4 regions of the Brachybacterium tyrofermentans genome follow, and region 1 is predicted to be linked to each of the others. Evidence: riboswitches for the same ligand, from Rfam matches in the RefSeq annotation. Region 1 holds a riboswitch; each other region holds the start of a gene.
What was found. Region 1 has a riboswitch for thiamine pyrophosphate ahead of ABD093_RS16765 (YkoF family thiamine/hydroxymethylpyrimidine-binding protein). Riboswitches for the same ligand answer to the same signal wherever they lie in the genome.
Positions count from the first base shown of each region.

Region 2: it holds a riboswitch for thiamine pyrophosphate, as region 1 does, so the genes downstream of both, ABD093_RS15665 (ECF transporter S component) here and ABD093_RS16765 (YkoF family thiamine/hydroxymethylpyrimidine-binding protein) in region 1, are expected to answer to the same signal.
Region 3: it holds a riboswitch for thiamine pyrophosphate, as region 1 does, so the genes downstream of both, ABD093_RS15515 (bifunctional hydroxymethylpyrimidine kinase/phosphomethylpyrimidine kinase) here and ABD093_RS16765 (YkoF family thiamine/hydroxymethylpyrimidine-binding protein) in region 1, are expected to answer to the same signal.
Region 4: it holds a riboswitch for thiamine pyrophosphate, as region 1 does, so the genes downstream of both, thiC (phosphomethylpyrimidine synthase ThiC) here and ABD093_RS16765 (YkoF family thiamine/hydroxymethylpyrimidine-binding protein) in region 1, are expected to answer to the same signal.

Region 1 is NZ_BAAAIR010000048.1:118,929-126,492, forward strand. Features, by position in the region: gene ABD093_RS16735 (serine hydrolase domain-containing protein) at 1-731, opposite strand, end outside; gene ABD093_RS16740 (pirin family protein) at 826-1,872, shown strand; gene ABD093_RS16745 (class I SAM-dependent methyltransferase) at 1,877-3,169, shown strand; gene purQ (phosphoribosylformylglycinamidine synthase subunit PurQ) at 3,582-4,307, opposite strand; gene purS (phosphoribosylformylglycinamidine synthase subunit PurS) at 4,307-4,576, opposite strand; gene ABD093_RS16760 (MBL fold metallo-hydrolase) at 4,904-5,620, shown strand; TPP riboswitch at 5,760-5,868, shown strand; gene ABD093_RS16765 (YkoF family thiamine/hydroxymethylpyrimidine-binding protein) at 5,907-6,695, shown strand; gene ABD093_RS16770 (ECF transporter S component) at 6,692-7,327, shown strand; gene ABD093_RS16775 (ATP-binding cassette domain-containing protein) at 7,317-7,564, shown strand, end outside.
Region 2 is NZ_BAAAIR010000046.1:348,640-356,203, reverse strand. Features, by position in the region: gene ABD093_RS15690 (endonuclease/exonuclease/phosphatase family protein) at 1-386, opposite strand, end outside; gene ABD093_RS15685 (ADP-ribosylglycohydrolase family protein) at 437-1,492, opposite strand; gene ABD093_RS15680 (hypothetical protein) at 1,567-2,418, shown strand; gene ABD093_RS15675 (M13 family metallopeptidase) at 2,500-4,509, shown strand; gene ABD093_RS15670 (hypothetical protein) at 4,535-5,101, shown strand; TPP riboswitch at 5,167-5,274, shown strand; gene ABD093_RS15665 (ECF transporter S component) at 5,323-5,904, shown strand; gene ABD093_RS15660 (ATP-binding cassette domain-containing protein) at 5,882-7,564, shown strand, end outside.
Region 3 is NZ_BAAAIR010000046.1:311,397-318,960, reverse strand. Features, by position in the region: gene thiM (hydroxyethylthiazole kinase) at 1-88, opposite strand, end outside; gene ABD093_RS15520 (MFS transporter) at 85-1,518, opposite strand; gene ABD093_RS15515 (bifunctional hydroxymethylpyrimidine kinase/phosphomethylpyrimidine kinase) at 1,515-3,191, opposite strand; TPP riboswitch at 3,174-3,267, opposite strand; gene ABD093_RS15510 (cupin domain-containing protein) at 3,365-3,751, shown strand; gene ABD093_RS15505 (ABC transporter substrate-binding protein) at 3,757-5,082, opposite strand; gene glgP (alpha-glucan family phosphorylase) at 5,119-7,564, opposite strand, start outside.
Region 4 is NZ_BAAAIR010000005.1:437-7,776, forward strand. Features, by position in the region: partial or broken gene ABD093_RS01025 (hypothetical protein) at 1-221, opposite strand, end outside; gene ABD093_RS01030 (Ltp family lipoprotein) at 792-1,592, shown strand; gene ABD093_RS01035 (alpha/beta hydrolase) at 1,666-2,418, opposite strand; gene ABD093_RS01040 (epoxide hydrolase family protein) at 2,415-3,668, opposite strand; gene ABD093_RS01045 (TetR/AcrR family transcriptional regulator) at 3,763-4,362, shown strand; gene thiC (phosphomethylpyrimidine synthase ThiC) at 4,429-6,210, opposite strand; TPP riboswitch at 6,212-6,322, opposite strand; gene ABD093_RS01055 (sugar O-acetyltransferase) at 6,607-7,176, shown strand; gene ABD093_RS01060 (hypothetical protein) at 7,258-7,340, shown strand, end outside.

The DNA of each region.
Region 1 (7,564 bases):
AAGCCGCCGGCCGCGGGCTCCCGCTCCACGAGCTCATCGCCCTCGACCCCGTAGGCCGCCGGGAGCCGGTGCGCCGTCTCCCGCGGCACGAAGTATCCCGTGTCGCGCATCCCGAGCGGGGCGAACAGAGTGGCCGCGAGATGCTCCCCGGCGCTGGTGCCGCTGATCCGCGACAGCAGGATGCCGAGCAAACCGAAGGAGTGGTGATAGCGCCAGACCTCCCCGGGCTGCCCGACCAGGGGCAGGGAGGCGAGCGCCGCGAGCCAGTCGTCGGCCCCCAGCGCCGGCGGCAGGGGCCCGGCCTCGGTGGCGCTGTCGGCCATGGCGCGCTGCAGCGGTGAGCCGTCGAGGATCATGCCGTAGCCGGAGGTGTTGGTCAGCAGGTGACGCAGGGTGATGGGCCGATCGGCGGGCACAGTGTCGGTGAGCTCCGCATCGGGCCGGGAGAGGACCACGGGTTCGGCGAGCTCCGGCAGCCAGGTCGCCACCTGGGAGTCGAGCGCGAGCTCGCCCTGCTCGACGAGGCGCAGCGCGGCGACCGTGGTGATCAGCTTGGTCATCGACTGGATGCGGAAGATCGCGTCGGCCGGCATCGGAGAGCCACCGATCGACATCGTCCCCGCGGCGTGGGGCTCGGGGTCGTGCCCGTGGGCGATCACTCCACCGGGGACGGTTCCGTCCGCGACGAAGCTCTCGAGCAGGTGTGCGGGTCCGGAGGTCGGCATCGACATGCGGCCAGGGTACGCCGGAGCTCCCCGGGCCAGGCCGGCGCGGCTGGCACAGCTGGCACGGCTGGTGCGGCTGGCACGGCCCTACACTCGGGCCATGAGCGCCCTCGAGAACGTCCTCCTGCTCAGCCCGCGAGCCGTGCCGCTCGGCGGACCGCGCGGGATGACCGTGCTCCGCACTCTGCCGGCGCGGCAGACCTCTCTCATCGGGGCCTGGTGCTTCGTGGACCATTTCGGGCCCGACGACGTCTCCACGGGCGGTGGCATGCAGGTCGCCCGGCATCCCCACACCGGTCTCGCCACGGTCTCCTGGCTGTTCGAGGGCGCGATCACGCATCGCGACTCGATCGGCAGCCACGCCCTGGTGCGACCAGGCGACGTGGACCTCATGGTGGCCGGCTACGGCATCACCCATTCGGAGTTCTCCACCCTCGACACCACGCTCCTGCACGGCGTGCAGCTCTGGTACGCCCTGCCGGACCGGGCCCGGTTCCGCAAGCAGGAGTTCGCGGTGCACACCCCGGTCGAACAGGCCACGTCGACCGTGCGCGTGCGAGTGGGGATGGGGGCCTTTCGGGCGGCCGACGAGGACGGGGCCGTGCTCGAGGACACCAGCCCCCTGGTCACCGACACCGCCCTGTCCATGGCACAGATCGAGCTGCGGGCCGGGCATCGGCTGCGCATCGACCTGGATCCGGGCCACGAGCACGGGATGCTGGTGGATCGGGGCACGGCGCATCTGGCCGTCGGCGGTCAGGAGTCCGCGGCCGCCCGCGCCGAGCTCGCCGTGCTGCCCGACGGCGCCGACCATCTCGAGCTCCGGGCCACCGGGGACGAGGACCTGCGGGTGATCCTCCTGGGCGGCGAACCGCTGAGGGAGGACATCCTCATGTGGTGGAACTTCGTGGGTCGCACCCATGAGGAGATCGCGCAGTTCCGTGCCCGCTACCAGGCGGAGATCGAGGCGGAGGGTACGCTCGACCAGGCCCCGATCGCCTCGGTGGCCCGGGAGCGCGCCGGCCTGACGGCGGACGCCGAGCAGTTCGGCCCCTTCGCTCCCCACACTCCTGCGGCTCTGCCCGCCCCCATGCTCCCCAACGGTCGGCTGCGCCCCCGCGGTCGCGCCGGCCTCTCGAAGGACTGATCCCGTGCCCCACACCCCCGCAGCCGACGACAGCGCCGCGACGGCCTCCACCGCGACGCCCGCCACCGCGACGGATTCCACCGCGACGGAATCCACCGCGTCACCCCAGAACCCGACGGCACCGACTGCGGCGCAGACGCCTCAGGGCGCGGACCAGACCGATCGAGTGATCATGGCCGCGGCCGAGGAGGCCGGCATCGGCTGCCCCTGCGACGTCATCGTGGTGGACGATGCGACCGGCGCGCTGACCGACTTCGCGCTCGCCGCCGTGGCCGAGCACGAGGACGCGAAGGTGCTCAGCTGGACCTCATCGACGGTGCTGGCAGCGACCCTGGCGGAGCGCTTCGCGACGCCGCTCGCGGCTGGCCGCCTGCTGCTCCCCGTCGGACCCCAGCCCGTCGAGCTCGGCGCGGCCGCGGCGAGGGTCGAGGGGCACCAGATGGTGCTGATGCGCCTGCCCAAGTCTCTGCACGCCCTGGAGGACCGTGCCCGCCGGCTGGCCGAGGCCGTCCGCGGGCGCGGGGACGGCGGCCTCGAGCTCATCGCCGGTGGCCGGGTCAAGCATATGACGCGTTCCCAGAACGACGTGCTCGCGAAGCTCTTCACCGAGGTCCGGGCCAGCCGCGGCATCGGGAAGTCCCGCGCGCTGATCGGCACCGGCCTGCGGGAGCAGACCGCCGGGCCGACGCCCACCGAGAGCACCACGCGGATCGTGGTGCGGGGCCAGCAGCGGTCCCTGTCGCTGCGCGGCGTCGGCACCGTGTTCGGCGGGTCCGGGGCCGACGCCGGCAGCCTCCTGCTGCTGTCCTCCCTGGACCAGGCCGTGGCCGCCGGGGAGCTCGCCACAGAGGAGTCGCCGGTGCGCTCTGCGGCAGATCTCGGCTGCGGGAACGGCCTGATGACCTCCTACCTCGCGGCCGCGCTGCCCGAGGCCTCGGTGCTGGGAAGCGACGAGGACGCCGACGCGGTCGCCTCGACCCGGGCCACTCTCGCCGCGAACGATCTCGAGCGGGAGGACATCGAACTGGTCTGGGACGACGCCTTCTCCCAGGTGGCAGATCGCAGCCTGGACCTGGTGCTGCTGAACCCGCCCTTCCACGACGGCACCGCGATCGATGCGACGCTCGTGGACGGGCTGCTCGACGCCGCCTCGCGGGTGCTGCGACCCGGCGGGCAGCTGTGGTTCGTGCACAACTCCCACCTGCGGTACCGCACCGAGGTGGAGCGTCGCGTCGGTCCGGTGCGTCAGCGGGCCCGCGACCGTCGCTTCACGGTGCTCTCCGCCGAGCGCGTCTGACGCCGCCTTGCGTCCGACCCCGTCGGCTGGACTCCGGGCCGGTCGAGCAGTGCGAGTTGAGCAGCGCTGGACGAGCAGGGCGGGTCGGGCGGTGCCGGAGGGTCAGCGCGGGCCGAGCAGCGCTGGACGAGCAGGGCAGGACGGTCAGTGCGGGCCGAGTAGCGCTGGACGAGCAGGGCAGGACGGTCAGTGCGGGCCGAGTAGTGCCGGTCGGACGTCAGCGCGGGGCGCACGCCGTGCTCCCGAGTTCTGCGCCCTGAGGACCGATGTTCGTGCCGGGATCGGTCCTCAGGGCGCATTACTCGACTGTGCGGAGGCGCCACTGCACTGTGTGGGGGCGCCACTCCACGGCGTGGAGGCACCACTGCACTGTGCGGAGGCACAGGCGAGATGCCGGGGGAGGCGCCGCGTCTCAGGCGACGAGGCTGCGCAGCACCGAGGTGAACACGCCCAGGCCGTCAGTGCCGGTACGGGTCCCCGCGCCGGGCTCGTCGGGCCCGAAGCCGGCCTCGACCGCGTGCTCGGGGTGCGGCATGAGGCCCACGACGTTGCCCGCGGCGTTGGTGACGCCGGCGATGTCGTTGCGCGAGCCGTTGGGGTTGGACTCGAAGCCGGCCGGACCGTGGGTGGCGCCGGCGGCGTAGCGGAACACCACGCGGCCCTCGTCCTCGAGCTGGGAGAGCGTGCGCTCGTCGGACACGTACTGCCCGTCCTGGTTCTTCAGCGGAACCCGGATGACCTGGTCCTGCTGGTAGTCGGAGGTCCAGGCGGTGCGCGTGTTCTCGACCCGCAGCGGCTGGTCGCGGCAGATGAACGAGCGGTGCGCGTTCTTGATCATCGCGCCGGGCAGCAGGTGGGTCTCGCAGAGCACCTGGAAGCCGTTGCAGATGCCGAGCACCGGCATACCGCCGTTGGCGGCGTCGACGACCTTCTCCATCACGGGCGCGAAGCGGCTGATCGCCCCGGCGCGCAGGTAGTCGCCGTAGGAGAAGCCTCCAGGCAGCACGACCGCCTGGACATCGGCGAGCTCGTCGTCGCCGTGCCATAGCGCGACCGGCTCGGCGCCGGCGATCCGCACGGCACGCAGGGCATCGCGGTCATCCAGCGTGCCCGGGAACGTCACCACACCGACGCGCATCAGGCCTGGCCCTCCGTGGCGGGATCCTCGACCTCGAGGGCGATGACGTCCTCGATCACGGGGTTGGACAGCAAGGTGGTGGCGGCTTCGCGGAGGGAGGCGAGCACCTCGTCGGTGACCTCGCCCTCGACCTCGAGCTCGAACCGCTTGCCCTGGCGCACGGAGCTGATGCCCTCGAAGCCCAGGCGGGGCAGGGCCGCGGCGACGGCCTTGCCCTGGGGGTCGAGGATCTCCGGCTTCGGCATGACATGGACCACGACGCGGGGCATGGGCGTTCTCCTGGAGGACGACGGCCGCGCTCGGGGCGGGCCGGACGGGATGATTCTGCAGGGCGGGGCGGGAGAAGCTCCCGGGCTCACCGACGGATCGGTGCCGACGCCCCCATCGTACCGAGCCGGGGGCATTCGGCGGGGGAGTGCCCACGTGATCCGGATCCGCCGGAGTACCGAGAGGGATCGGCAGGGAAGTCGTGCCGGCTGTACAGGGGAATCGAGCTGGATCGGCAAGGGAGCCGAGCCGTCTCCGCAGGGCATTGGCGTGGTGGTCCCGTGGTCGTACGGTGGGGGCATCCGATTCCGCAGACCCTGGAGGCAGCTATGAAGATCCGTCACCTCGTCCACTCCTGCCTGCTCGTCGAGATGGCCGGGCGGCGGGTCCTCGTGGACCCTGGGACTTTCAGCGCCGACGCCGTGCGAACGCTGGATGACGAGGTGCTCGCGGGCGTCGACGCCGTCGCCATCACGCATCAGCATCCGGATCATCTCGATCGCGGCCTGCTGGACCACGTCCTGGGCGCGAGTGCGCAGGCGGTCGTGATCGCCGAGCCGGAGACCGCCGCGCAGCTCGCCGAGAGCAGCGAGGACGGCGCCGCGATCTCGACCGAGCGCCTGCTGCCGCTCAGCGCGGGCGAGGCCCATGAGTTCCCGGCGCTGGACGGGCACGAGGCGCTGCGGATCGCGGCGGCGGGCGGTCAGCACGCGATCATCCATCCCGATATCCCGCGCGTGGGCAACGTGGGCCTCGTGCTCTCCGCCGGAGGCGGGCCGCAGCTCGGGATCACGGGGGACTCCCTGGAGCCACTGCAGGAGTTCCATGGGATCGACGCCCTGGCCTTCGCCGTGGTGGCGCCGTGGTCCAAGATGTCCGAGACCATCGATTTCCTGCGTGCGGTGCGCCCGCGCGTGGCCCTGCCGGTCCACGACGCGGTGGCCAGCGCCGCGGGTCGACCGATCTTCCTGCGCCAGTCGGGTGCGCTCTCGCCCGAGAGCACCGAGGTGCGCGACTGGCCGGAGGACGGCATCGTCGAGCTCTGAGCTCTGAGCTCTGAGCACTGAGCTCTGGACCTCGACCGCGACAGCACCCACGACTTACGCCCGCGCCCGCGTCCACGACCATGCGGGCGCCGGGCGCCGTGGACGTGATGGTCGGCGAGCCCACGGTGCCGTCTACAGTGGCCCCGTGCACGGGAGTCCGGTAGGCCGGGCTGAGAGGGAGTTCTCCAACTCCGACCGTAGAACCTGACCCGGATCATGCCGGCGCAGGGAGCTCCGCCGGGCGAGATCCGCCGTGTGCCCGTGCCCTTCGTGAAAGGCACGGACCATGATCGTCTCCTTCCCACCCCCTGTTCCCGGGAGCGTTCCTCCTGCCGCCTCGGGGCCCGCTTCCGCTCCCGCAGAGAACGCGACGGATCCCGCAGAGAACGCCGCGGATCCCACGGAGAACGCCGCGAATCCCACGGAACACGCCGCCGACCCCACCGCGACCCCGCTCGGCTTCGGCGTCGGCGCCCGGGTGAGCGCCGCCGTGATGGCCGACGACTACGCGTCGCTCCTGCGCGGCATCCTCTCCCGCCTCGACGACACCGGCCTCGTGCGCGAGACCGGGGACGTCTCCACCTACGTCGGCGGCCACGAGGCGCACCTGCAGCGCTATCTCATCGACCTCGCCGAGGATCTCGCCCGCACCGAGCACCACGCCACGATCTCCGTGCTGCTGTCCCGGGGATGCCCGGGAGAGGTGGCCTGCGAGCTGCCCGGCGGTGCCGGGCCCCGCGGCGTGGAGGTCCCCGAGCCCCGCCGTACGGGCCGCTACGCCTCGGCGGAATGGGCGCTGTACCCACTGGCCGACCAGGTTCTCGCCGACGGGACGCTCCCGGACCACATGCGGGACATCTACGCCGCGATCGACCACGCCCGCGAGCTGGGCACCTTCCGCGGATCCGAGCACTTCGTGACCCGCCTCGAGGGCGACGTCGGCGATGTCCTGGCCACCGCGATCGCCGGATGGCTGCTGGTGGGACGCAGCGTCCAGCACGTGACCAGCCACCTCACGATCTCGCTGAACAGCCCCTCGCACGCCACGCGCACCCTGGACGAGGTGACCCGATGACCGCGGTGCAGGCGGGCCCGACCCGCAGGCGGTCCCGCTTCACCCTGCGGGAGATCGTGCTGGTCGTCGTGCTCGGCGTCGTGTTCGGCTTCCTGTACTGGGTCTTCGTCCAGGCATGGAACGGCCTTGCGATCGCCATGGGCCCCGCGGGCGACCTCGCCCAGCACGTCCTGTTCGGGTCCTGGCTGCTCGTCGGCCCGATCGCCGTGGCGATCCTCCGACGGCCCGGCAGCGGCATCCTCGCCGAGCTGATCGCGGCGGTCGTCGAGGTGGTGTTCCTGGGCAGCCCCGTCGGCCCGCTGCTGGTGCTCTCGGCGCTGCTGCAGGGGATCGGCAGCGAGCTGCCCTTCGCCCTGACCCGGTACCGTCGCTTCGGCTGGGGCGTGTTCGCCGCCTCGGGCGCCTTCGGCGCCGCGCTCGTGTTCTTCTGGACCGCATATCGGATGGGCTGGTACGGGCAGGATCTGCTCGAGCTGCGCCTGGGCGTGCAGGTGCTCTCGGGGATCGTTCTCGGCGGGCTGCTCGCGAAGACCATCGTCGGTGCGCTGCGGCGCACGGGAGTGCTCGACGACTTCGCGATCGGCGCCGCACCGCACGAGGCGCAGGACGTCGTGGAGCGACGTGTCCGCTGAGACCACGCACGGCGAGTCGAGGGGCGCGGTCGCCTCCACCTCGAACCGCTCCACCGCGAACTTCGCCACCTCGAACTCCACCACCGCGACCCCCTCTGCCTCACTCCTCGAGGCAGAGGACCTCGAGGTGGTGCTGCCCTCGGGGGACGGGGTCGGACCGTGGAGCGGCACCCTCGCGGCCGGGGACCACGTGCTGCTGATCGGCCCGAGCGGGGCCGGGAAGTCGACGCTGCTACG
Region 2 (7,564 bases), on a different contig from region 1:
TGCGTCGAGGAGACCATCACCGACCTGCCGCCGGGCACCGAGAGCCGTACTGCGGCCACCCCGCGGGGGTAGGTCGAGTTCAGGTCCGTGATGGTCTGCTCGACCGCGTGGGTCCCCCGGCGGATCACCTGCGCGGCGACCTCATCGGTCGCGAGGATCGCGAGGCCTCGACCCCCGAACCCACCCAGCAGGATCTTCCGGTCGATCTGCCGCGCGAACCAGGACAGGCGCGTGGTCGGCAGCACGAACCGGGGCGCCTCCTGGACCAGCAGCACATCGGGCTCGAGGTCCTGCACCGCCTCGATCAGGGCCGGCAGGTCCCCCCGCAGCTCCCAGAGGTTCCAGGACACGATCCGCAGATCCCACGGGCCCGATGTGCTCAGCATGCTCAGTCCTCTTCCTGGTCGATCCGCGTGCAGCTCAGTTCGCGTGCTGTTCAGTCCTCGTCGTCGGCCGGGGCGGTCAACGATCCGAGCAGCCGGTCGATCAGGCCCCTCAGCTCGTCGGTCTCGTAGCCGGGCCAGCCGAACAGCACGCGGCGCCACTCCGGCGGCACGGCCTTCGGTCCCAGCGCAGCACCGATCAGAGCCCCGGTGATGCACGCGACCGTGTCCGTGTCGTAGCCGGCGCGGGCCGCGGATTCGAGCGCCGCGACCAGCGTGTCCCGCTGCGCGAACTTGTCCTCGGGCAGCGGCATCACCCCGGCGATCGCCGCCCAGGACGCCTGGAACGCCCCGACCACCCAGCCGTTGCGTCGGAAGAACGCGGGGGTGCCCCGCTCGGCCTCCTCGATCCGCGAGGTCCACAGGTCCCGGCGCTCCGCATCCAGCCGATCCAGGCCGCGGCGCACGTCGATCTCGCCCGTGAGGACCGCGTGTCGCACCGCGAAACCCCACAGCATGCAGGCCTCGGTCGCATCGGGATGAACATGTGTCAGACGACACACCGCGTCGATTCCCGCGGCTGCGTCGTCGTCCGAGGCCAGCAGATAGGGCATCACCGCGGCATGGGTGCGCATGAGCGAACCGTTGCCCGCCGAGGCCTCCAGCTCCTCGTACGCCGAGATCGCCGCCGCTCGGAAGTCGCGGGCCCGCGGGGCGTAGTGGTCCTCGGTACGGGCGCGGTCGGTGGCCCGCCGGATGACCTGCGAGGTGAGCGCACCGATATCGGGAGTGCCCAGCGACCAGGAGTACCACTCGCGGGCGATCTGGTCCTGCGCGGACTCGACCCGCAGGTCATGGCGGTCCGAGGCCGAGACCGCCGCTTCCAGCACCACGATCGCCATCGACGTGTCGTCCGTCCACTCCCCCGGCTGCCAGTCGAGGATGCCGCCGCCGATCATGTCGATGTCCTCGGACTCGACCACCGGGGCCTGGAACTCATAGGGGGCGCCGAGCGCATCCCCGGTGGCCGCGGCGATCACGGAACCGGCGGCGCGCCGACGCTGCTCAGGGGTCAGGCCCGTCTCCGTGTGCGGTGCGGCATTGATCATCACCTGATCATCGTTCCACACCGTCCTGGGGCACCCTGACCCCAGTACCCTGGTGAGGACTTCGAAGGAGCTCCATGACCGACACCCCCGGCACCCCCGGATCCACCGATCCGCACTGCGCCGATACCCATGCCGATCCGCTGGCCGATCCCCAGGCTGATCCCCATGCCGATCCGTATGATCACACCGGGCACGACCACCCGCCCACCGGGGCGGACCTCGTGCGGGACCTCGTCAAGGGTCTGTCGGTGCTCGCCCTGGTGATTCCCGTGATCGGGGTGCTCCTGCTGATCGCGATCCTCCCGTTCGCGCCCACCAGCCCGGTGGTGCTCCTGCTCGGCATCGCGCTGGGCGCCGCCCACCTCGCCTCCCTCGTCGCGACCAGCCTGTTCGTGGCCCGCACCCGCAAGCAGCTGGCCGTGAACCCCGGCCTGCTCGCCGTGCGCAGCGGGGTCGAGGAGGCTCTGCGTCTCGCCGCCGTGCTGCTGGCCCTGCTGCTCTGGCCCGGCGACATCCGCGCCGAGCTCGGCGTGTGGATCGGCGCCGGCGCGGCCCTGGTCTGGGTCGCCCTCGCGACCGCCCAGACCGTCTCCACCAGGCGACGCATCGCCCGGCCCTCGGACTGGTCCAAGGAGGCCGTGTCCACGCTGCTCAGCGAGCGCGTGGGCGCTCGCTCGACCGTGGTGATGCGCCTGCTGGACGTCGTCGGCACCGTCGCCTTCCAGGTCGGGGCGACGGTTCTGGTGATCCTCTCCCCCGTCCTGGTGATCGGCACCGCGGTGCTCTCGATCGCCTCGGGCCTGTCCACCCTGGTGCTCCAACGGCGGTCCCCGGCGGAGCGCGCCCGCACCCCGTGGGCGTACGCCCCGCTCGCGATCGGGCTGCTCACCCTGGCGCTCGGATCGCTGGGCCTGATCACCCTCTGATCCCTCTCTGACCCGAAGTTCTCTGACCCGTAGTTCTCAGACCTGTACTTCTTCCACACCTCGACCACGCAGGAGCCGATGATGACCGCTGCCCCCACCGATCCGACCCGCTCGGGACTCGCCCTCACCGAGGTCGACCCCGACATCCGCCTCCAGGACGACCTCTTCGGCCATGTCAACGGCCACTGGCTGGCCACCCACGAGATGCCCGCCGATCGCTCGAGCGACGGCGCCTTCCACCAGCTGCGGGACCTCTCCGAGGAGCGGGTGCGCGAGATCATCGAAGAGGCCGCCGCCGACCTGGACGGCGACGAGAGCGTGCCGAGCACCGACCACGCCCGCGTCGGCGCCCTGTACCGGATGTTCATGGACACCGCGGCGATCGAGAGCGCGGGCATCGCGCCGCTCGAGGAGCTGCTGGCCACGATCGGCGCGAGCGGGGACCTCGCGGCCATCACCCGCACCATGGCCGCCCCGGATTCCGGTGCCAGCGCCCTGCTCGCCTACGTCTGGACCGACGACCACGACTCCACCAGCTACCAGGTGAAGCTCCACCAGGGCGGCCTGGGCCTGCCGGACGAGTCCTACTACCGCGAGGAGCACTACGCCGAGATCCGGGAGGCCTACGTCGCCCATCTCGCGAACCTCGCCGCTCTCGGCGGCCTGCCGGGCCGCGAGGGGCTGCTCGCCGGGGACGCCGCCGCCCTCGCCGCCGCGGTGATGGACTTCGAGACCCGCCTGGCCGCCTGCCACGTCGACGTGGTGCGCCTGCGCGACAGCGAGAAGTCCTACAACCCGATGGACGCCGCCCAGCGCCGCGAGCTCGCCCCCTCCTTCGAGTGGGACGCGTTCGTCGAGGGCACCGGCGCCCCGACGACGGCCTTCGAGGTCGTCTCCGTCGGCCAGCCGGAGTTCGTCTCCGCCGCGGCCGAGCTGCTCGCCGGCGAGGACCTCGACGTGCTGCGCACCTGGCTCGCCGTCCACACGGTCTCCGGCTACGCCCCCTACCTTCCCGCCGCTCTGGTCGAGGAGGACTTCGCCTTCGCCGGGCGGGTGCTCTCCGGCGCCGAGGAGCTGCGCGAGCGCTGGAAGCGCGGCGTCTCCTTCGTGGAGGGCGCCGTCGGCTTCGCCGTGGGCAAGGAGTACGTGAGCCGTCACTTCCCGCCCGCCCACAAGGAGCGCATGAGCGTGCTGGTCGACGCCCTCATGGACGCCTACCGCAGCTCGATCCAGCAGCTGGAGTGGATGACCCCGGCGACCCGCGAGAAGGCGCTCACGAAGCTCGAGAAGTTCACCCCGAAGATCGGCTACCCCGACTCCTGGCGCGACTACGACGGCTTCGAGATCGTCCCCGGCGATCTGGTCGCGACGGTGCGCGCCTCGCGCCGCTTCGACGCCGAGTTCGAGTACGCCAAGGTGGGCGGCCCGATCGACGAGACCGAGTGGCACATGACCCCGCAGACGGTCAACGCGTACTACAACCCCGGCCGCAACGAGATCGTGTTCCCCGCCGCGATCCTGCAGCCGCCCTTCTTCGACGCCGAGGCCGAGGACGCCGTGAACTTCGGCGGCATCGGCGCCGTGATCGGCCACGAGGTGGGACACGGCTTCGACGACCAGGGCTCGAAGTACGACGGCGACGGCAACCTCGCCTCCTGGTGGACCCCGGAGGACCGCGAGGCGTTCGACGAGCGCGCCGCGACCCTCATCGCGCAGTACTCCGAGCTCTCCCCGCGCGAGCTCGACGACTCCCATCGTGTCAACGGTGCGCTCACCATCGGCGAGAACATCGGCGATCTGGGCGGGCTGTCCATCGCCGTGAAGGCGTACCTCGCGACCACCGGCGCCGACGCCCCGGAGCTCGACGGCTTCACCGGCCTGCAGCGGGTGTTCCTGTCCTGGGCCACCGTGTGGCGCGGCATGAACCGCCCGCAGGAGGGCATCCGTCGCCTCGCCGTGGACCCGCACGCCCCGATGGAGTTCCGCTGCAACACGGTGGTGGGCCACCTCGCCGAGTTCCATGAGGCCTTCGACGTGCGCGAGGGCGACGGGATGTACCGCGCCCCCGAGGACCGGGTGACGATCTGGTGATCATCGACCTCTCGACGGGCGTGCTGTGAGGCCCGACGCCCCGTTCTACGTCGGCACCACCCGGCCCTCCCGGATCGGCTGGACCCGCATCGGCCTGACGGTGCTGGCCGGCGTGATCGCCACGCTGCTGATGTCCTCGCGCAGCAGCGTGGCCGCCGGCCTGCTGATCGCGTTCCTGTTCGTCCTGCTCACGCTGTGGACCTGGATGGGTCAGCATGCGCGGTTCGTGGTCGACGAGCGCGGCCTCACGGTGAGCCTCGGCGGCTTCCTGCCGCGCAAGCCCTGGCCGCTGGCGGACTTCCGCACCGTGCAGTACCGCACGCTGGGGGCCTCCACGGTCGGGGTGACGCTCGGCGGGTACGGCTGGCGTCGGGGCCGGGCCTCCGCGTCCACGGCCGCGGAGCTCACCCCCGTCGGCAGCCGGAAGATCTACACGACCGGCCAGGCGCAGCAGCCGTACCGGCTGCTGGTGACCCGCGCAGGGAAGATGGTCGAGATCGTCGGGCGCTCGGGGACGAACTATGTGATCTCCCCCGAGGACACCGAGGCGACCGCCGCCGCGATCGACCAGGCGATCCGCGCCCGACGGTGACGCGAACCGCGCCCGTCGGTGACGCGAACCGCGCCCGTCGGTGAGACGGCTAGACTGGCGGGGTCATCCACTGACAGGGGAGCACCTCCACGGTGCTGAGAGTGCGCGAACCTGCGCAGACCCTCGAACCTGATCCGGCTCGCGCCGGCGTAGGGAGTCGGGACATCCGCGCGGGGCCACCGGTCCTGTGCGCCCCTTCCGTGCAGATGGAAGGAGAAGTGATGACGCGTTTCCGCACCCTCGACCTGATGGTCACCGTGCTGATCGGGGCGGCCTTCGGGGTCGCCTATCTGGGATACGGGCAGCTGTACACGCTGATCGGTCCGTTCACCGCCGCCTTCAAGCCGGCCGAGGGGCTGCTCGCCGGGATCTGGTTCCTGCCGGGCATCCTCGCCGCGCTGCTCGTGCGCAAGCCGGGCGCCGCTCTGTTCGCCGGGCTGCTGGCCGCGGTGCTCTCGATGCTGCTGGGCAGCCCGTGGGGCTGGGGCACCGCGATCTCCGGGCTGATGCAGGGCGGCGGCGTCGAGCTCGCGTTCCTGCTCACCCGCTATCGGCGCTTCACGCTCCCGGTCGCGATCCTCGGCGGGCTGCTCGCCGCCGTCCTGGAATGGGGCTGGGAGAAGGTCATCTACTACCCCGAGATGAGCTGGCCGTTCTCCCTGGCCATGCTGGGGGCGTTCCTGGTCTCCGGGGCGCTGCTGTGCGGTGTGCTGGGCTGGGCGGCATCCCGCGCCCTGGCGGCGACCGGCGCGGTGGACTCCCTGCCCTCCGGTCGTGAGCATGCCCGCATCGCCGAGGCCTGAGACGATCTCTGCGCAGTCGTCCCCGGCAGCGCTGGACGGCCTCACCTGGCGCCCGCTCACCCGGCGGGAGCCGACGATCGCTGGGCTGGATCTCGTGATCCCTGCCGGCCAGCGCGTGCTGCTGGCCGGGGCGAGCGGGAGCGGCAAGTCGACGGTGCTGCGCGCCCTCGCGGGTCTGCTGGACGAGGAGACCGGCGAGGGCAGCGAGCTGGTCCCGCCCCCGCGACGGCCCGGCGAGCGCGGACTGCTGCTGCAGAACCCCACCCATGCGCTCGTGGCCGCGACCATCACGAGGGATGCCGCCTTCGGACCGGAGAACGCCGCCCTGGACCGCCCGGAGATCCACCACCGCGCCGAGGACGCCCTCGCGTCGGCCCGGGTCGATCTGGATCCCTCCCGCGCCCCGCTGGATGTCAGCGGCGGACAGCAGCAGCGCATCGCCCTGGCCGGGTCGCTCGCGCTGGGTCCCGATCTGCTGCTGCTCGACGAGCCGACGAGCATGCTCGACCCCGCGACCGCACAGGAGGTGCGCACGGCGATCCTCGAGGCCGCCGAGGGCCGCACCCTCGTGCTCGCCGAGCACCGCATCGAGCCCTGGCTGCCCCACGTCGACCGGCTGGTGGTGCTCGGCGACCAGGCCCGGATCCTCGCCGACGGGGACCCGGAGGAGGTGCTGCGGGAGCGGCGGGAGGTGCTCGTCGAGGCGGGGGTGCTGGTCGAGACGGAGGCGCTGGAGGACGTCGCGACGTCGGCTGCACCGCAGCACGGGGCCCCGGCAGAGGCTCCAGACGGTGCTCCGGTGGCGTCACTGCACGGGGTGACGGTGCCGCAGCACGGCCTCCGCACGCCGGTCGATCTAGCGGTCCACGCCGGGCGGTTGACCGTGCTCACCGGTCCCAGCGGGGCGGGCAAGACGACTCTCCTGCGCACGCTGCTCGGGGCAGGTGCCCCGGAGAGCGGCACCGTGGCCCGCCCGCCGCGCGAGAAGATCGCGTCGGTCCCCCAGGACCCCGAGCACTCCTTCGTCGCCACCGCTGTGCGCGGCGAGCTGCTGGCCTCCCCCTGGGCGAACGACGAGAAGCTGGCCGACGAGCTGCTCGAACGCGCCGACCTCGCCCATCTCGCCCGGGCCCATCCCTCCCGGCTCTCCGGCGGAGAGCAGCGCCGCGTCGCGATCGCCGCAGCCCTGGCTCAGCAGCCGTCCCTGCTGGTGCTCGACGAACCGACGGTGGGGCTCGACGCCCGCCGCCGACGCGCCGTGCTGGACCTGCTGGACGAGGCGAGCCGCCGAGGCTGCGCCGTGCTGGTCGCCACCCACGACGCCGAGCTGATCGCGCGGGCCGATGACCACCTCGAGCTGCCGGGCTCCGCGCAGGATGAGCTGCCCCCGGTCCCCCGCCGACGGATCCCGGCCGACGCCCTGAACCCGCTGACGCTGAGCCTGATCGGGATCCTCGCCGCGATCGGCTCCTTCGCCGTGCACAGCTGGCAGGGCGGGCTGCTCTCCCTCGTGCCGATCGTGCTGCTGGCGCCGCTGGCCGTGCGCTCGGTGCGAGGCGCGGCGCTCCGGCTCACCCCGATCCTGCTCTCCGCCGCGGGCCTCGCCTGGACCACGGCCCTCCTCGGTGATGCCCCCGCGCTGTCCGGACCGGCCTGGCTG
Region 3 (7,564 bases), on a different contig from region 1:
CGAGGACGTGCGCGATCGGCTCGAGGTCCGCGTCAGGGGCGCTATCAGGGGCACCGACGCGGGCTGGATCGTGCTGCAGGGGACTCATCGGGAGGTCTCCTTCTCGCCGGCGGACGGGTAGGTGGGGTCGACGGTGGTGGTCGGTGCACCGACGACGCGGTCGAGCTCGGCGTCGACCTCTCCCGGCCCGAGCCGTGGCCCGAGTGCGGCGCCGAGGATGAGCAGCGCGCCGCCGAGGGAGATCAGCGCCATCACGGACCCGTCGCGGCCGAGGAGGGCTTCGATCCCCGGCAGGTAGAACGGATACAGCGCCGGGATCACGAGGGAGAGGCTGTAGCCCATGCCGTAGCCGGTGGAGCGGACCTCCGTCGGGAACCGCTCGGAGAGGTAGGCCGCCACGGGCCCGTAGGCGGCGACGGTGATGACCTGCAGCAGGGCGGCGAAGACCGCCGCCCGCCCCACGCTCTGCGAGGTGACCGCGAGCCACCACAGCAGGGGGCCGAGCGTGGCGGCGCAGGCGCCCCAGACCAGGAACACCCGGCGTCGGCCGATGCTGGTCGACAGGTGCCCGGCGATCGCCATCACGATCGCCTGCGCGATCGACGCGATCCCGATGGCCAGGGAGACCCCGGTGGCGGGCAGCCCGGTGTCCGTCGCGAGGCGGCCGGTCAGCAGCAGCACGGTGGTGTTCGTGAGCAGCCACAGCCCCGTCATCAGCACGAAGACCTGCCAGAAGGTCCGTGCCCAGCGGCCGACGAACATGTCGCGCAGCCCGGCTCGTGGTCGCGCGGCGGCTGTCCGGTCCAGCTCCGCCCGGTCGCGCTCCGCCCTGTCCTGCTCCCTGCGGGCCTGCCGGTGGAAGACCGGGGCGTCGGCCACCTGCCGGCTGTAGTAGATCAGCATGCCGAGCGAGGCGACCGCCCCGAGCACGAACAGCAGCCGCCAGCCCCAGGCGGCGTAGGCGTCCGGGCCGAGGATCACCAGCAGCATCGCGACGGCGAAGGCGATGCTCGCCTGCGCCCACGGGGCCATCGAGAGGATCAGCCCGCTCAGGAGCCCGCGGCGGCGCGGCCTCGACCACTCCATGGCCAGCGGGATCGCCGCGGAGTACTCGCCGGCCACGAAGATCCCGCCGAGGAATCTCAGCGCCAGGATCAGGGCGATCGTGCCGACGCCGAGCACCTCGTGGGTGGGCATGGCGGCAATCACCAGCGCGCAGGCGGCGGTGCCGGCGATCGCGACCCGCGTGGTGCGGGTGCGCCCGAGCCGATCGGAGATGCGTCCGAAGACGACTCCGCCGATCGGACGGCCCAGCAGCATCGCGACGACGATCAGGGACCCCGTCGAGGCCGCCGCCGCGGGACCGGCGAGCACGATCATCGCGGGGGCGAGCGCGGTGAGCGGGAGGAACACGTGGATGTTGTCGATCCAGTTGCCGACCACTCCGGCCCGCAGCGCTGCCCGTCCCTGGGGAGGGAGTCGCTCGACGTCGGGTCGGGGCGTGGCGGGGGCGCTCACAGCGCACCGTCCAGAGCGAGGGCGCGGTGCCTCTGGGGAGCCGGCGCCGCCAGGCGCAGTGCCTGGTCGAAGAACTCGAGCTCGTGTCGGCAGGCGACGAGATAGGCGCGAAGGGCTGCGGAGCGTGCCGCCGGCGCGGCGGCGGAGAGCTCCCGTTCGATCAGGTCGAGGGCGCCCTGCGTCGCGGTGACGAAGTCGGGATCGCGGTAGGTGTCGAGCCAGTCCGCATACGGGTGGCCCTCCGGGACAGCCGGCAGCGTGGCCCCGGTCTGGGCGTAGAGCCAGTAGCAGGGCAGCACGGCGGCTGCGGCGACGACGCGGTCCTCGCCCTGGGTCGCGGCCAGCAGGAAGTCGGTGTACGCACTGGTCACAGGCGATATCTCGGGTTCCTCCCGGTCGCCGTTCCAGCTGCGGTGCAGAGCGGACTCGACGGTGAGGCAGTTCGCCGCGCCATGCGCCCAGAACACCTGAGCCTCGGGCTCGCTCGACGCAGCGGACAGCGCCGCGAGCGCCCGGGAGTACCGGCGCAGATACAGCGCGTCCTGAGCCAGGTAGAAGGAGAACTCCCGGTCGGGGAGGCTGCCGTCGACCAGGGCGCGCACGAAGTCCGAGTCCGCGACGGCTCGCGCGAGGGACTCCCCCGCCGACCAGAAGGCGCGCGTCCAGGGTCCGGCCGGTGCGACGGCGGGCTCTAGGGCAGGTCCGACTGCGCCGGCGTCGGTGGGATCCGGGGTGCCCGCGTGAGGACCGACCGCCGCGAGGGCCGGCACGTCCTCCGGGGTCTCGAGCGTCGCCGGGATCCGGCCGGGCTCGAGCCAGGGGGTCGACTCCCCTGCCGCCTCGAGGCTGCGGGCGCGGTGGGAGTGGTCCACGGGACCGTGGCCTGTTCCGACACGCAGCGCCTCCCCGTGGGCGATCGCCTCGTGGAGCCACTGCGTGGCCCAGGTGAGAGCCGCCTGCGGGGTCCCGCCGCCGCCCAGCCGTGTCGCGAGCGCTGAGGCGAGGGAGCATCCGGTGCCATGGGTGCTGGTCGAGGTCAGGCGCGCCGAGTCGACCCGGTGCTCGAGACCATCGGGCTCCACCCACGTGTTCGTGACCTGCGGAGCCTCGAGATGACCTGTCTTCACCACCACGGCGACCCCGGTCCGTGCGGCCCACTGCCGGGCCTGCGCGAGCGCCTCCTGCTCGTCGGCCGCGCGCTCCGTCCCCGCCAGCCGGGCGAGCTCCTCGATGTTCGGGGTGACCACGGTGGCGCGGGCGCAGAAGTCGATCATCGCCTGCTCCGCGTCCGGCTCCAGGAGGCTGTCCCCGCTGGTCGCGACCATCACCGGATCCACCACCAGGATGTGCGGCGGATGCTCGTCGAGCCAGGCGGCGACGGTCGCGATGATCGCGGCGGTGCCGAGCATCCCGGTCTTGACCGCATCGATCTGCACGTCATCGCTCACGGCGCGCAGCTGCTGGTCGAGGAAGGCGACCGGCGGCACGTGGATATCGCGCACTCCGCGGGTGTTCTGCGCGACCAGCGCGGTCACCACGCTCATGCCGTAGCCGCCGGCCGCCGTGATGGATTTGAGGTCCGCAGCGGTGCCGGCTCCTCCGGAGGGGTCGGTGCCGGCGATCGACAGCACGCGGGGAATTCGGGCAGGGTACGACGGAGCCACTGAGGACATCCCTTCGCTAGTACGAACTAGATCAGGTTCCACGGGTGTGATCTCAGCGCCGGACGGCGCACCCCGTGTCCGCGGGCCAGTATAGGCAGGCCCGTGGTCCGGCCGGCGAAGGGTCCGTCAGCGCGGCCACGGTGGCGCCCGACGGTCCTCGGCCCCCGCCGTACGATGACCGCATGAGGATCGTGACCCTTCCGAGGCAGCAGATCACCGCCTTCGCCAGCAGCGGCGTCGCGATGGACTTCCTGCCGCGGATCACGGACGCGGAGCGCGCACATGTCCAGATCGCGCACCTCGCCGCCGGTGGGACGCTCGGCGAGCACCCGGCCGGGATGCGGCAGGTCTTCGCGGTCCTCAGCGGGCACGGGGAGGTCTCGGCCGACGGCGGCTCGCGCCGACCGATCTCCGCGGGGCAGGCGGCCTTCTGGGAGCCGGGAGAGGTGCATCAGACCTGGGCGAGCTCGGACATGGTCGTCGTGATCGTGGAGACCGCGGGACGGCTCGACCCCGATGAGCTCTTCATCGAGGTCCGTGCCACCCGCGAGGGTCCTGCCACGGACTGAGCGGATCAGCCGGTGGCGTCCTCCGCCGCGTCCTGAGCCTTCGGCAGCGCATCGGCGGCGGTCGCTGTGCCGGTGAAGACCTCGGCGATGATCGGGAGCGCTGCCCCTGTGCCCTCCGCCGAACGGTTCCCGGTCTCCGGGAGGGCCACGTCACCGGGCGCCTCCGCCAGGACGGAGACGTCCACGCCGTCGGCCTTCCACTCCTCCTGCCAGACGCTGTGGAGATCGCGGTGGGCGGGGATGCCGAGGCGGTTCTCCGCGAGCGGCCGCTGTCCCTCCACGCTCCCCAGCCAGCTCAGCAGCTCCCCGATCGCCTCCTCGCGCTCCTCATCGTCGTCGGGCGTGATCCCGACCGCCGCGACCGCGTGCACCAGTGGGCGCGGCCCCTCGGCCCCGGCGACCGGTGGGTGGACGGACCAGGGGAACGCCTCCTTGATCCCCTCGGCGAGGACATGGAGGTCGTAGGTTCCCGTCTGCAGGAGGCCGAGCTTGCCCTCGACGAACAGGCTCTGGCACAGGGTCTCGTCGGTGACCGCTTCGGCGCCGTCGGGCGCGAGATGGCCCGCCGTGAGGTCCGCGAGGTACTGCACGGCCTCGATCCCCTCCTGCGAGGCGAAGGTGAAGGCGCCCTTCTCGTCCTGCCAGGCGCCGCCGTGGCCGGCGATGAAGGGTCCCAGCACCGCCGATCGGTCCGGATGCGCGCTGAACCCGAACGCCGCGCGAGCCGCGGGGTCGAACCCCTTGTCGCCGGGATGCAGGCCCTCACCGTCCACCGTGATCTCTCGGGCGAGGTCACGGAGGCTGTCCGTCTCGGCGCCGGGCTCGAAACGCAGCTCCGCGGCGTCCCCTCCCGCGGCCTCGACCAGCTCCTGGTGGGCGACCAGGATGCTCCGGTCCCAGACCTGCGGCACGCCCCACAGGGCGTCGTCGATCCGATAGAGGTCGGTGGCGGACTCCTCCCACTGCGCGGCCGCATCGGCCACGACCTCCCCGACCTCGATCAGCTGACCGCTGGCATGAGCCTCCGCGAGATTCGCCGTGTTCATCCACAGCACATCCGGCAGGGACTCCCCCGCGACATCCAGCGGGAGCTGCTTCCAGTAGTCGTCCCAGCCCATCACCTCGACGTGCACGTCGATGCCGGACTCCTTCGAGAAGGCGGCCATGGACGTCTCGTAGGCGGAGGCCGCGGCGTCGTCCCACACCCGCATCCGCAGGGTGTCGGCATCATCGACGTCCGGGGGAGCCTCCTCGGAGCACCCGGTGAGGGCCCCGATCCCGGCCACCCCCATCGCCGCGGAGGAGAGCAGGAGCTGACGACGAGTCGGCACGGGGTCGGGACCTTCCGTTCGGATGCTGCGGGCTGCTCAGGCGGTCGCGACCAGGCCGAGCTCTGCACGGTGCGCGAGCACCGGATGCTGCGGGGTGACCCGCACGGTGTATCCCACCTCGCCGGGGACGGAGAGCGCAAGACGAGCGGTCCACCGGCCGTTCTCCTCACTCTGCAGCGGGATCAACTGGGCGTCGATGATCTCACCCTCGGCGTCGACCGCGCCCAGGACCGCCTCGACCAGGACGTCCTCAGCGCGAAGACCGGCGAGATCTACCTGGGCCACGAGGGAGATCTCGGCGCCGCTGGTGATCTCGGCGCCGCTGGTGATCTCGGCGCGGCTGGAGCTCTCGGAGCTGCTGGAGGCCGCACGATCGACGGCGCCCTCGAGCGACACCGCGGAGACGCGCACGCCGGACCAGGCCGCCTGCACATCGGCCTTCCACGCCGTGAACGTCGAGGCGAGCGAGAGATCCGAGCGGAACGCGGAGGCGGCGCGGGCGGCGGGGAGGTACAGCTCCGTGACGTAGTCGCGCACCATGCGGGCCGCGGTGATCTGCGGAGCGATCGCCACCAGCGAGGACCGGACCGTGGTCATCCAGGTGTGCTGCAGGCCCCGGGCGTCGCGCTCGTAGAACTGCGGCACGATGCGGCCCTCGAGGATCTCGTAGAGCGCCTCGGCCTCGAGCCGGTCGCGCTCGGACTGGTCCTCGACGCCCGCGGTGGGGATCGTCCAGCCGGCCTCGTCGTCCTTCATCTCGTCCCACCAGCCGTCGGAGACGGAGAACGTGAGGCCGCCGTTGAGCACGGCCTTCATCCCGGAGGTGCCGGAGGCCTCCTCGGGACGGATCGGGTTGTTCAGCCAGACGTCGGATCCGGCGATCAGCACGGAGGCCATCGCGATGTCGTAGTCGGGCAGGAACGCGATCCGGTGGCGCACCCCGTGGTCGTCGGCGAACTGCACCAGCTGCTGGAGGAACTCCTTGCCGGGGCGGTCCGCCGGATGGGACTTGCCGGCGATGACGATCTGGACGGGACGCTCCGGGTCCAGCAGGATGCGCGTGAACCGCTCGGGGTCGCTGAGCATCAGGGTGAGCCGCTTGTAGGTGGACACGCGACGGGCGAAGCCGATGGTCAGCGCCTTGGGATCCAGGATGTGATCGGTCCAGGCGAGCTCGGCCGCGTCCGCGCCGCGGCGCAGCCAGGACTCCCGGACATGGGAACGCGCCATGGTCACCAGGGACTCGCGCAGCGTGTCCCGGGCCTCGGTGAGCTCGTGGTCGCTAAGGGTCGACAGCGCGCTCCAGTCGCTGAGCGAGGAGACGTCGACATCGCCGAGGGCCTTCTTGAACAGGTCGTCCATGACCGACGAGGTCCAGGTGCGGCGGTGCACGCCGTTGGTGACCGACCCGATCGGGACCTCCGGCACGTCGAAGCCGGGGTACAGATCCTGGAACATGGCGCGGGAGACGGCGCCGTGGAGCTTCGCGACGCCGTTGGAGCGCTGGGCGATGCGGAAGCCGAGCTGGGCCATGTTGAAGATGTCCCCGCCCTCCTCGATGCCCAGGGCGAGGGCGGCCTCGACCGGCAGCGCCGGGATCAGCCGGGAGATGCCGGAGTCGTCGGCGCCGAGGTACTGGCGCAGGCGATCCGCCTCGAAGCGGTCGATGCCCGCGGGCACCGGCGTGTGGGTGGTGAACACGGTCCCGGCTCGCACCTCGGCGACGGCCTCGGAGAAGCCCGCGCCGCTCTGCATCAACCGGCCCACGCGCTCGAGACCGGAGAAGCCGGCGTGGCCCTCGTTGAGGTGGAAGACGGTCGGGGCGGGGACGTCGGTCGCGGCGGCGAACGCCTCCACGGCGCGCACGCCGCCGATGCCCAGCACGATCTCCTGGACGATGCGGTGCTCGTGGTCGCCGCCGTAGAGGCGATCGGTGATCTGCCGGGCCTCCTCGTCGTTGACCTCGAGGTTGGTGTCCAGCAGGAGCAGGGGGATCCGGCCCACCTGGGCCTTCCACAGCGCAATCGTGACCTCGCGGCCGTCGGGGAGGACGACCGCGACGGTCAGCTGCTCGCCGTCGGCCCCGTGCACGGGCTCGACGGGGAGCTTCTCGGGGTCGTTGTGCTTGTAGTTCTCCTGCTGCCAGCCCGAGCGGTCCAGCGACTGCGAGAAGTAGCCCCACTGGTAGAGCAGACCGATGGCGACCAGCGGCACGCCGAGGTCCGACGCGGACTTCAGGTGGTCACCGGCCAGGATGCCCAGGCCGCCGGAGTAGATCGGCAGCGTCGGGCTGATCCCGAACTCCATGGAGAAGTAGGCGACCGACGGGGTCCCAGTGGCACCGGTGGCCGTAGCGCCGGAGGCCGAGGCGCCGGGGACCATGCGCTGGAACCAGCGGCCGGACTCCAGGTAGGTGCGCAGGTCGCCGACCTCGGAGCGCATGCGGCCCAGGAAGGACTCGTCACGGGCGGCCTCGGCGAGC
Region 4 (7,340 bases), on a different contig from region 1:
CACAGGGACTCGATCGCGGTGCCCGCCGGCTCGTCGGACGGGCTCGCCTCGACGGATGGGGCCTCCTCCTCGGCTGGAGAGCCCCCTCCTCCGTCGGAGGGATCCTGAGGCTGCTCGGCGACCGGGGGATCGTGCGGACCCTGCGGCGGGGACTCCGTGCTGCAGGCGGCCAGCGTGAGGAGGAGCAGGGGAACGGCGAGGGTGGCGACGGTGCGGCGCATGACGATCTTTCGACGAGGAGGAGGGCGGCGAATCGCAGCGGGGAGACGACCCCCGGCGCCGTGCGCCAAGCCGCGAGGGGATGGTGCTCCTATTCGACCCGGCGGCTCGTCCGTTCGCAAGCGCTTCCGGAATCCTTGGCATGCTCGGCTCCCGGCGATGTCGGGAGAAGTGGGTGTGCGCAGGGGCGTGACGTGCTGCACAGGGGTGGTTGAAGCTGAAAGTGCTTCATCTGTCGGCCGCCGCCCGTAATCTCTTCCGTGAAGGCCCAAGCGGTAGTTGTTCCCCCTCCGATCACGGATCGGACGCCGATGCTCGTCGCAGATCTGCTGCGGCTCCAGAGCCCACGCACCCCGCCCGCGGCCTCTCTTCTCAGCAGTGGCCCTGGCACGACTGTGTCCAGGGGTAGACGTCCCTACCCAGAATGGAGTGCAGCAACGACCAGCAATGCACCCTCGCCCCAGGATTCGGGTTCTTCGAATCTCCCGCCCGCCCCGAACTTCGGCGGTGTCCCCAACGGCTATCCCCAGAACGGCGCCCCGCACGGCTACCCGGAGAACGGCGCGCCCGGCATGCCGCCGGTGCCGCCGGTCACGACGGGAAAGAAGAAGGGGCTCATCGCTGCCGGCTGCGGCTGCATCGTCCTCTTCCTGATCGTCGTGGGAGGCTGCTCGGCGATCGTCTTCTCCGGCGGCGACGATCCGACGTCCGCGGAGACCTCGGCCGCCGAGCCGGCTGAGGCCGACCCCGTGGAGGCGGAAGAGGCCGACGCTCCTGCCGAGGAGGCCGCCACCGACGACGTTGTCGAGGAGGAACCCGCCGTCGAGGAGGAGCCTGCCGCTGAGCAGCCTGCCGCTGAGGAGGCACCTGCCGAGAAGGAGTCCACTCAGGAGGAAGCTCCGGCCGGTGACGACGTCCCCGCCGAGCACACCTCGGCGCTGAACAGCGCGCAGAGCTACTCCGACCTGCTGCACATGTCGAAGCAGGGCCTGTTCGACCAGCTCACCTCCGAGTATGCGGACCAGTTCTCCGACGAGGCCGCGCAGTACGCCGTGGACAACGTCGACGCGGACTGGAACGCGAACGCGCTGGCCTCCGCCGAGAGCTACTCGGAGACCATGCACATGTCCAAGGCGGGCATCTACGACCAGCTCACCTCGGAGTACGGCGAGCAGTTCCTGGCCGAGGAGGCGCAGTACGCGATCGACACCATCGAGGCGGACTGGAACGACAACGCTCTGCAGAGCGCCCGCTCATACCGGGACTCGATGGACATGTCCCCGGAGGCGATTCGCGATCAGCTGACCTCCGAGTACGGGGAGCAGTTCACGCAGGAGCAGGCCGACTACGCCGTCGAGCACCTCGACGACTGATCTGCTGCGGTCTCGGGCCGCACGCCCAGAACGCGGGGTCCCTGCCACAGCAGAGGCCCCGCGTTCTCGTGGGTCAGCCGAAGGAGTCGACGAACGCCTCGACCTCCGCGCCGACCTCCGCATCCATCTCCTCGTCGGAGATGCTCGCCGTGCCGTCGCCGTCCTGCGGGCCGTAGTCACCGAAGCTCGCATGGCTCGCGCCCTCGATCTCGACCAGGGTCGCCGTCCCGGGCAGCAGGTCGCGCGCATCGGCGATCTTCTCCGGGGTCGACAAGCCGTCCTCGCTGCCGGCAAGGCTCAGCACGGGCAGCACCCTCTCGGAGAGATCGTTCGCGCAGTAGGAGCCCAGCAGCAGGAGGGCATCGGCGTCCCGGGCGACCTGGCAGGCGCGCACCCCGCCCAGGGAGTGCCCGCCCACGATCCAGCTGCCCACCTCCGGCAGATCGGCGGTGAAGGTGTCCAGGCCGCGGCGGTCGAACAGAGCCAGATGCAACCAGGGCTTCACGATCACCACGGTCATCTTCTGCTCGGTCACGAGGTCCGCGAGCCGTGCCGCATAGGCGTCGGCCTCGACCTTCGCCCCCGGATAGAACACCAGGCCCGTCGCGGAGGATCCCGCCCCGGCGGGCTGCAGGATCAGCGAGGTGCTCGACTCGGTGACGCTGACCCCGGAGTCCTCGACGACCTGTCCGAGCGGGCCCTGCTCGGCCTCCATGAGCCCGAACCGGCTCCACGCCAGGAGCAGGGCGCCGGCGACCACCACGAGTGCGAGCAGCGCGGCGAGCAGGAGGAGCGCCCAGCGGCGGGCCTGACGGAGGATGGTCATGGGCCCACGGTAGGGCAGCCGGGTCCTGCCCTGTCTTCGACCTGGCACTCGACCATGTGGACGGCGCTGCTGTGTGGACGGCACCGCTGCGAATGGAGGGACCTCAATCCGGTGCGGATCTCGCTCGTGAGGACCTCGGGCTGCTCGAGAGCTGCGAAGTGTCCGCCGGCGGTCGCCTCCCGGTAGTGGATCAGATCGGAGTAGGTGTCCTCGATCCACTGTCGAGGCAGTCTTGGAATGTCGCGGGGGAACACGGTCACCGCGACCGGCACTGAGGGCTTCGGCCCGGAGAGGCTGGCCGTGCTGTTCTCCCAGTAGATGCGCCCGGCCGACGCGGCACTGTTGGTGAACCAGTAGAGGGAGATGGCGTCGAGCATGACGTCGGTGCTGAGCGCATCCTCCGCACGTCCGTGATTATCCGTCTTGGAGTGGAACTTCTCGTAGATCCAGGCGGCCTGTCCGGCCGCGGAATCCGCCAGAGCGAATCCCACCGTCTCGGGCTTCGTCGCCTGAACATGGTTCGATCCGCCGAGGGTGCCCGTGTAGAGGGCGATGGATTCCACGGCGCGGCGCTCTGAGGGCGAGAGCGACTCGGGGATCCGTGCGGGGACCGCGTAGGGGGTGTTCAGGTGGATCCCGAGGACCCCCGCCGGTGCCAGCGTCGCGAGGGCCGTCGTCACCATGGCACCCCAGTCTCCGCCCTGAGCGGCCCATCTCTCATAGCCGAGCCGCTCCATCAGCTCCGCCCAGGCAGCGGCGATCCGAGCGACGTCCCATCCGGTCTCGGTCGGCTTCTGGGAGAAGCCGAATCCGGGCAGGGACGGGATCACGACGTCGAAGGAGTCCTCGGCGTCACCTCCGAAGGCCACCGGATCGGTGAGCGGGCCGATCAGCTCGAGGAAGTCCGCGTTCGACCCCGGCCAGCCGTGGGAAAGGAGAAGAGGCATCGAGTGCGGATTCTTCGACCTGACATGGATGACGTGGATATCCACGCCATCGATCGTGGTCAGGAACTGGGGGAAGCGATTGAGCTCGCGCTCGAACCGACGCCAGTCGTACTCCCGCTCCCAAGAGTCGATCAGTGCTCTGGCCTCCTTGGTGCGGACGCCCTGCGACCAATCCGAGACGGTCTCCGGATCAGGCCATCGGGTTCTCGCGAGTCGCTGCTTCAGGTCATCGATCTCTGAGGCCGGTACGGAGACGGTGAACGGTCGGATGAGGTCTGCGCGTGCAGAAGTCGATGGGGACATAGCGCTGCTCTCCTCGAGGGTGAGCGGTGCAACGGAGCGTTGCACAGCGGTGTGCAATCTACGTCGCTGCACACCCGTGTGCAATAGTGGGGCGATGCAGAACCGATCGGACCGGGCACGCTCCACAGAGGACACCCGCACGCGCATCCTCGACGTCGCCCTCGACGCTCTGGGTCAGAACCCTGATCTCGGCATGGGCGAGATCGCCTCCTCCGCCGGGGTGGTCCGTCGCACGGTCTACGGCTACTTCCCCACCCGCGGGGACCTCGTGCGCACCCTCGCGCAGAGGGCCGCGGAGGAGGTCGGTTCCGTGCTCGACGAGGCGATCGCCTCCCACGATTCGGCCGAGAGGGTGTGGGCCGATTTCATCGCCCGCCTCTGGCCCGTGGCGCACCGTTACAGGGTGCTGCTGAGCCTCCGGCGCGGCGAGCATGGCGACGAGATCCATGCTCTGCTGGGGCCGGTCGACGAGACCCTCGCCGACCTCGTGCGCCGAGGACAGGACAGCAGGGTCTTCGGTGAGCATCTGCCCGCGCACGTCCTCAGCCAGGTGGCCTTCGCCGCCGTGTTCGCCATCGCGGATCGGAACCGTGTCGGCGAGAGCCTCAGTGCGAGCGCGGCGGCGATGACCAGCCTGCTCATCCTGGGAGTTCCCGAATCACGTGCGCAGGAGCTCTCAGATATCCAGGGATGACGAGGTGGGCCACGAGTCTCCGGCCCGCCCCGCCCCCTGTCCGCCGTCCCGTTCTGCTGGACGATCTCAGGCGTCGGTGCCGGAGCCCACAGGAATCGATGGGTCCGGCAGGTACACGGTGCCGCCCGCCGCGCGGAACTCCTCGGACTTCATCTCCATGCCCTGCCGGGCGATCTCCGATTGCGCCGAGGCGTCGCCGTAGGTGTCGCGGATGTCCTGGGAGAGGCGCATCGAGCAGAACTTCGGGCCGCACATCGAGCAGAAGTGCGCGGTCTTCGCCGGCTCAGCGGGCAGGGTCTCGTCGTGGTACTCCTCGGCGAGCTGCGGATCCAGGGACAGCCCGAACTGGTCCCTCCATCGGAACTCGAAGCGGGCCTTCGAGAGCGCGTCGTCCCGCGCGATCGCGCCGGGATGTCCCTTGGCGACGTCGGCCGCATGGGCGGCGATCTTGTAGGTGATCACGCCGGTCTTCACGTCATCACGATCCGGCAGGCCCAGATGCTCCTTGGGGGTGACGTAGCAGAGCATCGCCGTGCCGTAGCGGGCGATCTCCGTGGCCCCGATCGCCGAGGTGATGTGGTCGTACGCCGGGGCGATGTCGGTGACCAGCGGGCCCAGCGTGTAGAACGGTGCGCCGTGGCACAGCTCCTGCTGCCGCTCCACGTTCTCGCGCACCAGGTGCAGCGGGATATGCCCTGGGCCTTCCACCATGACTTGCACGTCGTGCTCCCAGGCCCGCTCGGTGAGCTCGGCGAGCGTGTCGAGCTCCGCGAACTGGGCCGCGTCGTTCGCATCGGCGAGGGATCCCGGCCGCAGTCCGTCGCCCAGGGAGAAGGACACGTCGTAGCGGGCGAAGATCTCGCACAGCTCGTCGAAGTGCTCGTACAGGAAGTTCTCGCGGTGATGGGCCAGGCACCAGCCGGCCAGGATCGACCCGCCGCGCGAGACGATCCCGGTGACCCGGTTCGCCGTGAGGGGCACGTACCGCAGCAGCACCCCGGCGTGGATCGTCATGTAGTCCACACCCTGCTCGCACTGCTCGATCACGGTGTCGCGGAAGATCTCCCAGGTCAGCGCATTCGCCTCCCCGTCGACCTTCTCGAGAGCCTGGTAGATCGGCACCGTCCCGATCGGCACGGGGGAGTTGCGCAGCAGCCACTCGCGGGTGGTGTGGATGTCGTCCCCGGTGGACAGGTCCATGACGGTGTCCGCGCCCCAGCGGGTGGCCCACTCGAGCTTGGAGACCTCCTCGGCGATCGACGACGTCACCGCCGAGTTGCCGATGTTCGCATTGATCTTCACCAGGAAGGCCTTCCCGATGATCATCGGCTCCGCCTCGGGATGGTTCACGTTCGCCGGGATGATCGCGCGCCCTGCGGCGAGCTCGCTGCGCACCAGCTCCACGTCGCAGCTCTCCCGCAGCGCGACATAGCGCATCTCCGGAGTGATCTCGCCGCGCCGGGCGTAGTGCATCTGTGTGACCCGGGTGCCGATGGGGGAGCGCAGCGGGGCGCGGCGGGCACCGCGCCACTCGGCGCTCGCCTCGCCGCGGCGCATAGCGCCCCGGCCGTCGTCGGACAAGGATCGGTCGCGGCCGACGTACTCCTCGACGTCGCGGCGGCCGACGATCCAGTCCTCCCGCATCGGCGGCAGTCCCACCTCCGGTTCGCACCCTGGGCCGGCGGTGCGATACACCGCCAGCGGCGGGTTGGCGGTGCCATCGGGAGCATCGTCCTGGAGGACCCGGGTGATGGGCACACGGATGCCATGGGCGGGATCCTCGAGCACGTCGAGGCGGTGGGTGGGGTAGTTCTCCAGTCGTGCGAACTTCTCAGGGCGTGCGGACATGGCGCTGCGCTCTCCTTCTTCCTTCGCCGGCATTATCCGGGGCAGGTTCATTCGGTACTCGGACTGCGACAGTCCGATCTCAGCCCGTTGCATCGGGCACCCGAGGGATCGGCGACGATAGTAGCACCCGTCTCGACCGTGAGGATGCTCGAGCGGCTCGCCGCTGCCTCCCCTCGCGGTCGCCGGCCGCGAGGGGAGGCAGTGGATCTGGTGTGGCGCGTGCGAACGGTCCGGACTGCGATCCCGGAGTGGGGGAGGTGGGCCTGGTCGGCGACGAGGTGCCCTGCCCGTCGGCCTGGAGCGTCAGGACGGTCGAGCGTCCGCGCAGGCAGTGTTGGCTACGCTGGGAGTCGCGGCGCTGCCACCCCGGCGCGACCCTCCGTGGAAGGCGGCCCCATGACCCTCACCGACCTGCTGGACGCCCTCGATTCCGGCCAGGCCATCCCGGCGAACTCCCCGTTGCACGCGGTCATGCACGCCACCAGCCAGGAGGCGCTGAAGGTCACGGGAGAGCTCAACGGCGGCTATCACGAACCCTCCCGGGTGCGAGAGCTGCTCGCCGAGCTCACCGGCCGTGAGATCGACGAGAGCGTCACCCTGTTCCCGCCCTTCACCTCCGACTTCGGCAAGAACATCCACCTGGGCAAGCGCGTGTTCCTCAACGCCGGCTGCCGCTTCCAGGACCAGGGCGGGCTGCACATCGGCGACGACTGCCTCATCGGGCACAACACCGTGATCGCCACCCTGAACCACGACCTCGCCCCGAGCCGCCGCGGCGACCTCCACCCGGCCCCCGTGACGATCGGGAACAACGTGTGGATCGGCGCGAACGTGACGATCCTGCCCGGCGTCACCATCGGGGACGACGCCGTCATCGCCGCCGCCTCCGTCGTCACCAAGGACGTGCCGGCGAAAGCGCTCGTCGTCGGTTCGCCGGCCCGGGTGATCAGGACCGTCGAGGACTGAGAGCTACGCGCCGAAGGCCGTCGCCTCGCAGCGACGGGATGGCACCCACCAATTGGCGGGTGCCCCGCTACCTTGGGGCTTATGGCTCTTGAATTCCAGCGTTCGACGATCGCGGCTGTGCGCGCCGCGCTGCCCGAGCACCAGGTGATCGAGAAGCCACGCAC